Regions from separate parts of the Priestia sp. JV24 genome, predicted to be linked through region 3. Evidence: riboswitches for the same ligand, from Rfam matches in the RefSeq annotation. Region 3 holds a riboswitch; each other region holds the start of a gene.
The links. A riboswitch is a leader RNA that binds a small molecule or an ion and turns the genes downstream of it on or off. The one in region 3 is predicted to bind thiamine pyrophosphate.
Positions count from the first base shown of each region.

Region 1: it holds a riboswitch for thiamine pyrophosphate, as region 3 does, so the genes downstream of both, OK414_RS04350 (acetylornithine deacetylase) here and thiC (phosphomethylpyrimidine synthase ThiC) in region 3, are expected to answer to the same signal.
Region 2: it holds a riboswitch for thiamine pyrophosphate, as region 3 does, so the genes downstream of both, tenA (thiaminase II) here and thiC (phosphomethylpyrimidine synthase ThiC) in region 3, are expected to answer to the same signal.

Region 1 covers NZ_JAPCIN010000010.1:293,165-296,449, forward strand. Annotated here, with positions in the region: gene OK414_RS04340 (PTS transporter subunit EIIC) at 1-325, shown strand, start outside; gene OK414_RS04345 (MupG family TIM beta-alpha barrel fold protein) at 322-1,332, shown strand; TPP riboswitch at 1,551-1,653, shown strand; gene OK414_RS04350 (acetylornithine deacetylase) at 1,768-3,045, shown strand; gene tenA (thiaminase II) at 3,051-3,285, shown strand, end outside.
Region 2 covers NZ_JAPCIN010000015.1:315,946-319,230, forward strand. Annotated here, with positions in the region: gene OK414_RS10935 (aldehyde dehydrogenase) at 1-584, shown strand, start outside; gene tenA (thiaminase II) at 613-1,302, opposite strand; TPP riboswitch at 1,398-1,495, opposite strand; gene OK414_RS10945 (TspO/MBR family protein) at 1,722-2,468, shown strand; gene OK414_RS10950 (hypothetical protein) at 2,771-2,953, shown strand; gene OK414_RS10955 (sodium-dependent transporter) at 3,130-3,285, shown strand, end outside.
Region 3 covers NZ_JAPCIN010000008.1:29,497-32,781, forward strand. Annotated here, with positions in the region: gene OK414_RS02120 (hypothetical protein) at 32-220, opposite strand; gene thiC (phosphomethylpyrimidine synthase ThiC) at 198-1,967, opposite strand; TPP riboswitch at 2,081-2,195, opposite strand; gene OK414_RS02130 (hypothetical protein) at 2,277-2,567, opposite strand; gene OK414_RS02135 (undecaprenyl-diphosphate phosphatase) at 3,024-3,285, shown strand, end outside.

The DNA of each region.
Region 1 (3,285 bases), on a different contig from region 3:
GAAAAAACGTTTAAAGCGAGCAATTGGAGGCGCACTTCCTTCAGGACTGCTCGGAATCGGAGAGCCGCTTATTTTTGGAGTCACACTTCCTTTAGGACGGCCATTCTTAACCGCTTGTCTTGGAGCTGGAATCGGCGGAGCGTTTCAGGCGCACTTCCATATTGCAACTGTAGCAGTGGGAGTATCAGGTTTACCGCTTACGTTTTTAGTTCATGCGCATCAAATTCTTCTTTATTTACTTGGATTAGTTATTGCTTACGCGGCAGGCTTTATTTGTACCTATTTCTTTGGATTTAACGATGAAATGGCGAGGGAGTTTGAATGATTGGCATTTCGTTTTATTTAAATGATAGTGATGCCCCCAAAAAATTAATAGAAGCGAGTGAGTGCGGCGTCACACGTGCATTCACTTCGCTTCACATTCCAGAAGAAAAAGGAGATTTGGCTGAACGGGCAAAAGAATTGCTTCATGTGGCTAGAGATTGTGGAATAAGCGTGTATGCAGACGTATCTAAGCATACGCCAGTTCATTTAGGTATTGAAAGCCTTATGTCGCTATCTTCACTTGGCGTATCTGGTATTAGACTAGACGATGGCTTTAGCGCAGAAGAAACTCTTTCGCTTGCGAATGAATTTTATATTGCTGTTAATGCAAGTACGTTATCCAAACAAGAAATTGAAGCACTCTTATCTGCAGGTCTTCATCATCATCAGCTGCTTGCATGGCATAATTTTTATCCGCGGCCTGAAACAGGGCTTGAAGAAACGTTTTTTCAACAGCAGACAGATTTATTTAATGAACTTCGTATTCCAGTCTGCGCTTATATTCCTGGAGAAGACGAAAAAAGAGGCCCTGTTTATCAAGGTCTTCCTACTAGAGAAAAAGACCGTAATAGATGTCCTTTTACTTCTGCAGTAGATTTATACGGATGCGGAGTAGCAGAGGTTTATATTGGAGATCCATGCGCCGGTTCAAGTTTATTAAAGCGTTTGGTTCAATATCAAGAAAGCCGCATTATTCCGCTGCGCATTCGTTCACCTCATATAGAGGGAACGTACAGCGTGCGTCCGGATGTATCAAGAGACGTTCTGCGTTTAGTTGATACTCGATCTGTAAAACCAGTGCCGCCATTTCATACAGTAGAACGCAGAATGGGAGCAATTACAATGGACAATGATGGCTACGGACGTTACAGAGGAGAGGTTCAAATAGCTAAAACGAATTTGCCTGCAAATGCTAATGTGAATGTGATTGGGTATGTGATAGAAGAAGATCATGAGCTGCTTTCGTTAGTGAGACCGGGGCAAAAACTTGCGCTTCTTCCTGTCTGAATGGAAAAACGATGTATTTTTAAAGAAGCCGATAGTTAACTAGTAAGCTTATAAAAGTAAAGAGCACACACTGCTTGAAAAGGTGTGTGCTTTTTGTTTTCCTAAAAAGGAAACTATTTTCATTGCTGAATAATGAACCTTTCTATTGAATAAAACGCTTTACTATGATAAAACTATTACAGGTAAACATATGATAATCGTTTAATTTTATAGAGATACAACGCCACTAGGGGTGCTTTCTAAGCTGAGAGAGACGAGAAGTCTTAACCCTTATAACCTGAACTAGGTAATACTAGCGTAGGAAAGAGGTATTGTAATGGATGTTTTGTATGGTATTTCCTTACGAACTCGTTATAATAATTTTTTGTATATAAACAAAAACACTTCTTTCCTGCGAAAGAAGTGTTTTTTTATGCGTAAAGGAAGGTGTCATACATGGAAGAAACAATTGATTTGCTTGTCAAACAGGTAGAGGAGCGCAAAGGGGAGCTAGTCCAGTTATTAAAAACGCTTGTTTCATATAAAACGCCGGCGCCTCCTGCACGGAATTCTCATGAAGCGCAGCGCTACGTAGCGGATTTCCTTAAAAACTGCGGTTTTTCCATCGATATGTGGGATTTATATTGCAACGATCCTATTGTAGTGGGCACGTTAAAAGGGAAAAAATCAGCTGACTATCAAAGCTTAATTATTAACGGGCATATGGATGTAGCTGAGGTACAAGAAAATGAAAAGTGGGAGACAAATCCGTTTGAAGCTGTGGTAAAAGACAACATGATAATCGGACGCGGAGTTGCTGATATGAAAGGCGGCTTGGCAGGAGCATTATTTGCAGTTCAGCTTCTAACAGAAGCAGGAATCGAACTGCCGGGAGACTTGATTTTTGAATCCGTTGTAGGAGAAGAAGTGGGAGAGGCAGGTACGCTGCAATGCTGTCAGAAAGGATATACAGCTGACTTTGCGCTTGTTGCCGATACGAGTGATTTACATATTCAAGGTCAAGGCGGAGTGATCACGGGATGGATTACGATAAAAAGCAGTAAAACCTATCATGACGGTACACGCCGAAGTATGATTCATGCTGGAGGAGGGCTGTTAGCTGCGAGTGCTATTGAAAAGATGGCAAAAGTGATCGGAGGGCTGCAAGAATTGGAGCGCCACTGGGCTGTTACAAAAAGCTATCCAGGATTTTTGCCGGGAACAAATACGATTAATCCAGCAGTAATCGAAGGGGGAAGGCATGCTGCGTTTATTGCAGATGAATGCAGGCTGTGGATCACCGTTCACTATTATCCCAATGAATCATACGACCAAGTATCAAAAGAAGTGGAAGAATACATTTTAGCTATTGCAAAAGCAGATCCATGGTTAAAAGATAACCTGCCAACCTTTGAATGGGGAGGCACATCAATGATTGAAGACAGAGGAGAAATCTTCCCGTCATTAGAAATTGATGAAAATCATGCTGGAGTACAGCTGCTTGCAAATACTCATGAACAAATTGAAGGGAAAAAGCCTCCAATCGATGTGTCAACTAGCGTAACAGATGGCGGTTGGCTAGCTGATGCGGGGATTCCTGCGGCTATTTACGGTCCGGGGAATTTAGCAAATGCACATGCTGTGAATGAACAATTAGATATGAATCAGCTTATTCAATATACAAAAGTGATGGTGCAGTTCATTTATACGTGGCTGCATACGCATAAGGAGTGATCATCATGAAATTTAGTGAGCGATTATACGAAAAGCTGCAGCCTATTTGGCGTCAAAATCATAATCATCCCTTTGTACAGGGAATGGGAGACGGAACGCTTGAAAAGGAGAAGTTTCGCTTTTACATGATTCAAGATTACCTTTACCTAATTGATTATGCCAAATTATTTGCGATTGGAGCCATGAAAGCTACCGATCTTCAAACGATGGGGAAATTTGCTGCACTTTTGGATTCTACAT
Region 2 (3,285 bases), on a different contig from region 3:
AACTTCGCGAAGCAATTTCTCAATTTTACGGTAGTAATCCACTTGAAAGCAACCGCTACGGCCGTATTGTCAGTGAGCGTCATTTTACTCGGCTAGTTGAGTTTTTAAAAGACGGAAATGCTATAGTTGGAGGCAGGTACAATAAAAACACGCTAACAATAGAACCTACGGTGTTAAGTGAAGTAAGCTGGACATCAGATGTTATGCAAGAAGAAATCTTTGGGCCTATTCTTCCTATGATTGAATATGAAACACTAGACGAAGTCATTCATAAAGTTCAAGAAAAAGCTAAGCCGTTAGCTCTTTACTTATTTACAGAAAGTGAAGATGTGCAAAACGTGATAACGGAGCGCCTTTCATTTGGAGGAGGCTGTATAAACGATACGCTTATGCATATCGCTACGCCATATTTGCCGTTTGGCGGAGTGGGAGAAAGCGGCACGGGTCAATATCATGGAAAAGACAGCTTTCAGACATTCACTCATTTTAAAAGCATGCTGTCTCAAACAACCAAGTTTGATTTGTCATTCCGCTATCCTTCGGAAAAACAAAGCTTGAAAATGATCAAAAAACTATTGAAATAAAAGAGCCTCCTGATAGGAGGCTTTTTCGTTATTTTGAAAGTAAAAGCTGAGAAAGCGGCCATTTTTCTTGGGTATATGCCATTTCCCAAAATAAATACTCCAGTTCACAGCTTTTGATGAAGTGATCTTTCATACGGTTACGTTCTTCTTCAGTCGCTTGTTCGGCGAGTTCATCAAGCTTGTTACAAAACCATTGTGTTGTGCCATTCATTTCTTCATTATTATAAAACTGAATCCATTCATAAAAAGGATGAGAAGGAGATGGATTTACTTGTTCTGTAATGCGCTGGCCAATTTCAACGTACGTCCATGGACATGGAAGAAGCACTGCAATGATTTCTGCTAAGCTGCCTGTATGCGCAACACTTGTCATATGGTTAATGTAGTGGCTGGCCGTCGGTGAAAGCGTCTCAGTGTGAAGGTCTTCATAACGTACGCCTGCTACTTCACAAAAATTATTGTGAGGGTGTACTTCACTATGTAATACCGTAGAAATGCCGGCATTAAAGGCTTCCATTTCGGTACGCGTGCGGCATTTTGTTAAAGCAGCGCCGTAAATGCGAACAAATGCTGTTAAGTATTCGTAATCTTGAGAAACGTAGTGAATAAGCGCTTCTTTTGGCACGTTTCCTTCAGCAATTCCTTTAATAAAAGGATGGTTAAAAATGGCTTCGTAAATATAGTTTGCTTCTTGTCTTAATTGAGATGAAAATGACATCAAAATCCTCCTTTAATATGAGGAAGTCACAAACAAGCACATAAAGGAAATAAAAAACACTCCGTTTATAAACGGAGTGGCAAAGGACAGTAAAAAACTGAACATTGCCACTTTCCTACGCTGGTATGAGCCAGATCAGGTTCAAAGGGATCAAGAAAACTTGTCTCAGCCGGTGGCACCCCTAGTGGACTTCCTATTAATCTACGTTTAACTTACCATATATTCTGAAAAATAGAAAGCGTTATGGGGAATTGTGTGCTAACAACTTTTCTTTCTTAAAGAGGAAATTTCTTAAAGCTGTTTTTAATCATTTTTGGTTAAAAATGCATATTTTTAGGGAAGAAGAGGTATTAATGAAGGGAAGAGCCGTTTTCGTCTCCGAAACACTCCCATATAAATAGAAGAAAGGAGAGAACAAAATGGCGAAATTTCGTTTGTATGCTGTATTAAATACAGTAGGCTTGGCTATTACACTACTTGTGAATTATTTAGCAAATGCCATTCCAATAGGAGGCAAAACAACGGGAGAAGCTTCTGCGCAAGTTCCTACGTTGTTTACACCAGCGGGTTATGCCTTTGCTATCTGGGGCGTTATTTATTTATTATTAACCATTTGGGTTATACGCCAATTTTTTGCAAGAGAAGATCAAAAGGAAATATATGCACGTATCGGCATTTGGTTTTTTCTAAACTGTTTGTTAAATAGTGCGTGGATCTTTATTTTCCAAAACGATTACTATAAGTTATCTCTTTTAGTTATGCTCTTTATTCTAGGCACATTAATGATTGTGTATTCCACTATTCAGCATTCTCGAATGACGACATGGTTTATGCGTCTGCCGATTTCGCTTTATCTTGGATGGATTTCTGTTGCGACTATTGTCAATGTGTTTGTCGTATTTCAAGCAAATGGAATACAGCACTTGATTGGCTTAAACGAGTTAACATGGACGATTATTATGCTGCTGGTAGGAGCTGTGCTGGGCATTATGTTTACATTAAAAAACCGAGACGCTGTTTATCCGCTTGTTTTTATTTGGGCTTATATTGCCATTGCAGTGAAGCAAAGTGGAAATCAGCCAATTGTCATTACTGTCATCATTTTAGTTGTTTTATTAGCAATTGCCATTATTGTGGGATTGATTAAACGCTATAGACGTTTTTAAAAAGAAGCTCTAGCTTTTGTAAGCTAGAGCTTTTTATGATGCTCTTTTGATTGTAAAAAAGCAGCTGTAAAAGCAATTAAGCTAATTAAAATACCAAAAGGAACAACAATTGGTACGAATGATAAAATAAATGTCATAAGTGTAACCTCCATATTGCATCGGTGCATAATGAAAAATTCAACTTTTTTAAATTGAAGTTCCGCTACTATAGTATGCTAGGCTTTATGTTTGGAGCCTATATGTTTAGAAATAAACGAAAAAGGCAAAATACGTTACATATAGGTTATATAGGAGGAGTTAAAATGGAAACATATTTAGTTGCTTACACAGATAAAGATGATATGGAATATAAACAAGTGACATGCGAGAGCTATGAAGATGCAGAGCGTACGGTTCTTCGTTTAGAGAGAGAAGGGCATATGCATATTGAAGAAATATCAAATCAAGAAGCCTATCGCGGAGACGAATCATCGTACAGAGAATGATTTTTGAATAGAAACATCAAACTTAAAATGAAGAAGCAGCTGCTTCTTCATTTTTTCTATTCTATATAGATATCGTTTTATAGAAAAAAGTAAAACGGGAATGATTTTCTTCTGCATTTATGGTACAGTACTAATCAGGTGAGTTTTGAGTTTAGAAGAGGAGAGAGTAACATTATATGAGTAAAGGAAATCAGTGGTCTTCACGCCTCGGTTTTATTTTAGCATCTGCTGGGGCAGCAATTGGTCTAGGAGCGATATGGAAGTTTCCATACGTAACGGGAACCAGTGGCGGTGGAGCGTTTTTTGCGTTGTTTATTTTATTTACGATTTTT
Region 3 (3,285 bases):
CGAACGATGAATCGTTCGGATTTTTCTTCAACTAAAATATTTCTGGCTCAGCTTTTGCTTCTTGCTGATAGAAACACTTAATGCAGCGTCTTACGGAAGAATGTGAGGATTCAACGATAATGTGCTGACAATTTTGCTGAACAAATAATAACTTTCTTTCAAGCTGCTTAATTTGTTCTTTAAGCTGTTCTACTTCATTATTGATAGATATTTGAACCACTGTTAACAAACTCTTTAGCTTTTTCTTTCATTCCTTCTTTTCTTACTTCGTTTACATCTTTTTCATTTTCTTGAGCCATGTTACGAATATCTTGAGAAATACGCATCGAACAGAATTTAGGTCCACACATTGAACAGAAATGGGCTGTTTTAGCACCTTCAGCGGGAAGTGTTTCATCGTGATATTCTTTTGCGCGCTCTGGATCTAGTGACAGGTTAAATTGATCATTCCATCTAAATTCAAATCTTGCTTTAGACAGCGCGTTATCGCGTTTTTGTGCTCCTGGATGGCCTTTTGCTAGGTCAGCGGCATGCGCAGCAATTTTATAGGTGATAACGCCTTCTCGAACGTCTTCTTTATTTGGCAGACCTAAATGTTCTTTTGGCGTTACGTAGCAAAGCATAGCTGTCCCAAACCAGCCAATCATTGCAGCCCCGATACCTGATGTAATATGGTCATAGCCTGGAGCGATGTCGGTTGTAAGCGGTCCAAGAGTATAGAAGGGAGCTTCTTGGCATATTTCCATTTGTTTATCTACGTTTTCTTTGATGAGGTGCATAGGGACATGTCCAGGGCCTTCAATCATAACTTGAACATCGTGTTTCCAAGCAATTTTAGTTAATTCACCAAGCGTTTCTAATTCACCGAACTGTGCCTCATCATTGGCATCTGCAATGGAACCAGGACGTAGCCCATCGCCAAGCGAAATAGAAATATCGTATGCTTTACAGATTTCACAGATTTCTTCAAAGCGAGTATATAAAAAGTTCTCTTCATGATGAGCTAAACACCACTGCGCCAAGATGGATCCTCCGCGTGAAACAATACCTGTCGTACGTTTCGCTGTTAGAGGAATATAGCGTAAAAGTACACCTGCGTGAATAGTAAAGTAATCAACACCTTGCTCTGCTTGTTCAATTAATGTATCGCGATATGCTTCCCACGTTAGATCTTCTGCTACACCTTTTACTTTTTCAAGCGCTTGGTAAATAGGAACGGTCCCTACAGGAACAGGCGAGTTGCGGATAATCCATTCGCGCGTTGTGTGGATATCCTTTCCTGTTGATAAATCCATAATTGTATCGGCTCCCCAACGCGTTGCCCATGTCATTTTTTCTACTTCATCTTCAATAGCTGAACGAATAGCTGAATTTCCGATATTAGCATTGATTTTCACATGGAATTTGCGGCCGATAATCATCGGTTCGCTCTCAGGGTGATTGATATTATTAGGGATAATCGCACGTCCTCTTGCTACTTCTTCACGCACGACTTCAGGATCCATCTGTTCACGAATAGCGATAAATTCCATTTCGGGCGTGATGATTCCTTTTTTTGCATAGTGCATTTGCGTTACATTTTGATTTTTTTTCGCGCGCAAAGGTAAACGATTAGTGATAAAGCGCTCATACTGATCTCTTGGATCACCATCATAATACCCGTTATCCTGTGGCTGAACCGTACGGCCTTGATATGTTTCTACATCGTTTCGTTCTGCAATCCACTTTTCACGCAGAGCCGGTAATCCTTTTTGTAAATTAATTTCATAACAGGGATCTGTATAAACACCGCTCGTGTCGTATACACGTACGGGACTATTTTCTTCTTCCCCAAAAGATCCTGTAGTAGGAGACTGATGAATTTCACGCATAGGCACTTTAAGGTCTTCTCTAGATCCTTGGACATATACTTTGTGACTGTTTGGAAAAGGCTTTTTCATAGAAACTGATACATTTTGTTTTGACATTACATATTCCTCCGGTTTCGCATAAAGTGTAGCTATACCGAACCATAAAAAAATCGGGTTCTGTGATAGACAGAACCCGATGGAATAGGCGAAAAAAGAATAAACATATACTATTCTTTTCAAGACTACTTCCCTCCGCTGGTATAACCCAAATCAGGTTCAAAGGGTTAAAGAGTTTTATTGCACTCTTCTCTCAGTCTGAGCTATCAGACACCCCTAGTAGAAATAACATTCAAATTATTCAATTTACGGCTTAAGTTTACCATCATTCAGTAAAAAATCAACCCTTAAATAAAAAAAGCTAGACAATTAGCGTTGTCTAGCAGCATCGATTGCAATCACAATAGCTGTAATAATATGCATGATAAACCCTAAAAATGGAATCCAAGCAATCAGTGAAGTAACAATCCCTAGTATGTTTCCATACGCAGATAACCCTCGTCTATTAGCTAAAATGAGCGTGATAGCATGAAGAATAAATCCAATAAAAAGAGGAGTATAACTAAAGCCCATAACAATCCCCGCGCCAATTAAAGGAATTCCCAGCAAGGCTTCATACCCAGCAGTGACCCATTTCATTGTACGTACATTTCCATTCATAGTAAAAAGCCTCCTAAAAAAGATACTACTATATACGAGAAAAGAGAGAAAAAAGTTTCAAATTACTTAGGGGATATGTCGTATAAGCAAGCACTAGTTGATTAAAATGATAGATGACAGTAAAGGGGATGGAAAAAACATAATGATTTAGTCATTTTTTATACTAAAGAAAAATAGTCTAGATGATTCATTTTTAGCTAAGGGACCGGAATTTATACCGAACATAGTGACTGCTTTCTAAAATAAATAAAAGCTGATATCGTGTTTTTTGATTATAGCATGTAAGGTTTTTATTACGAATTATTAAAGATTCTTATCTTTTTGCAAATACACATTGTATTTCATAGTTTTAACAATTATGATAAAAAAGCAAGTGTCAAAATAGGAAAATAGTTGAGCATGTAAAACGAAGCGATAAGCTTATTAATTTGAAAGAAAGGCAAGGTACATAGCTTTATGTGGGAAATTATTGTAGCAATCATTTTAGGGATTGTAGAAGGTTTAACAGAGTTTGCTCCTGTTTCGTCAACTGGGCATATGATTATTGTGGATGACCTGTGGTTAAATTCCAAAGAATTATTTTCATCTCCAGTAGCTAATACATTTAAAATTGTTATTCAGCTAGGTTCGATCTTAGCAGTAGTAGTTATTTTTAAAGATCGTTTCATTAATTTATTAGGATTGGGAAAAAAGCCAGCTGCTCCAATTGGACCGACAA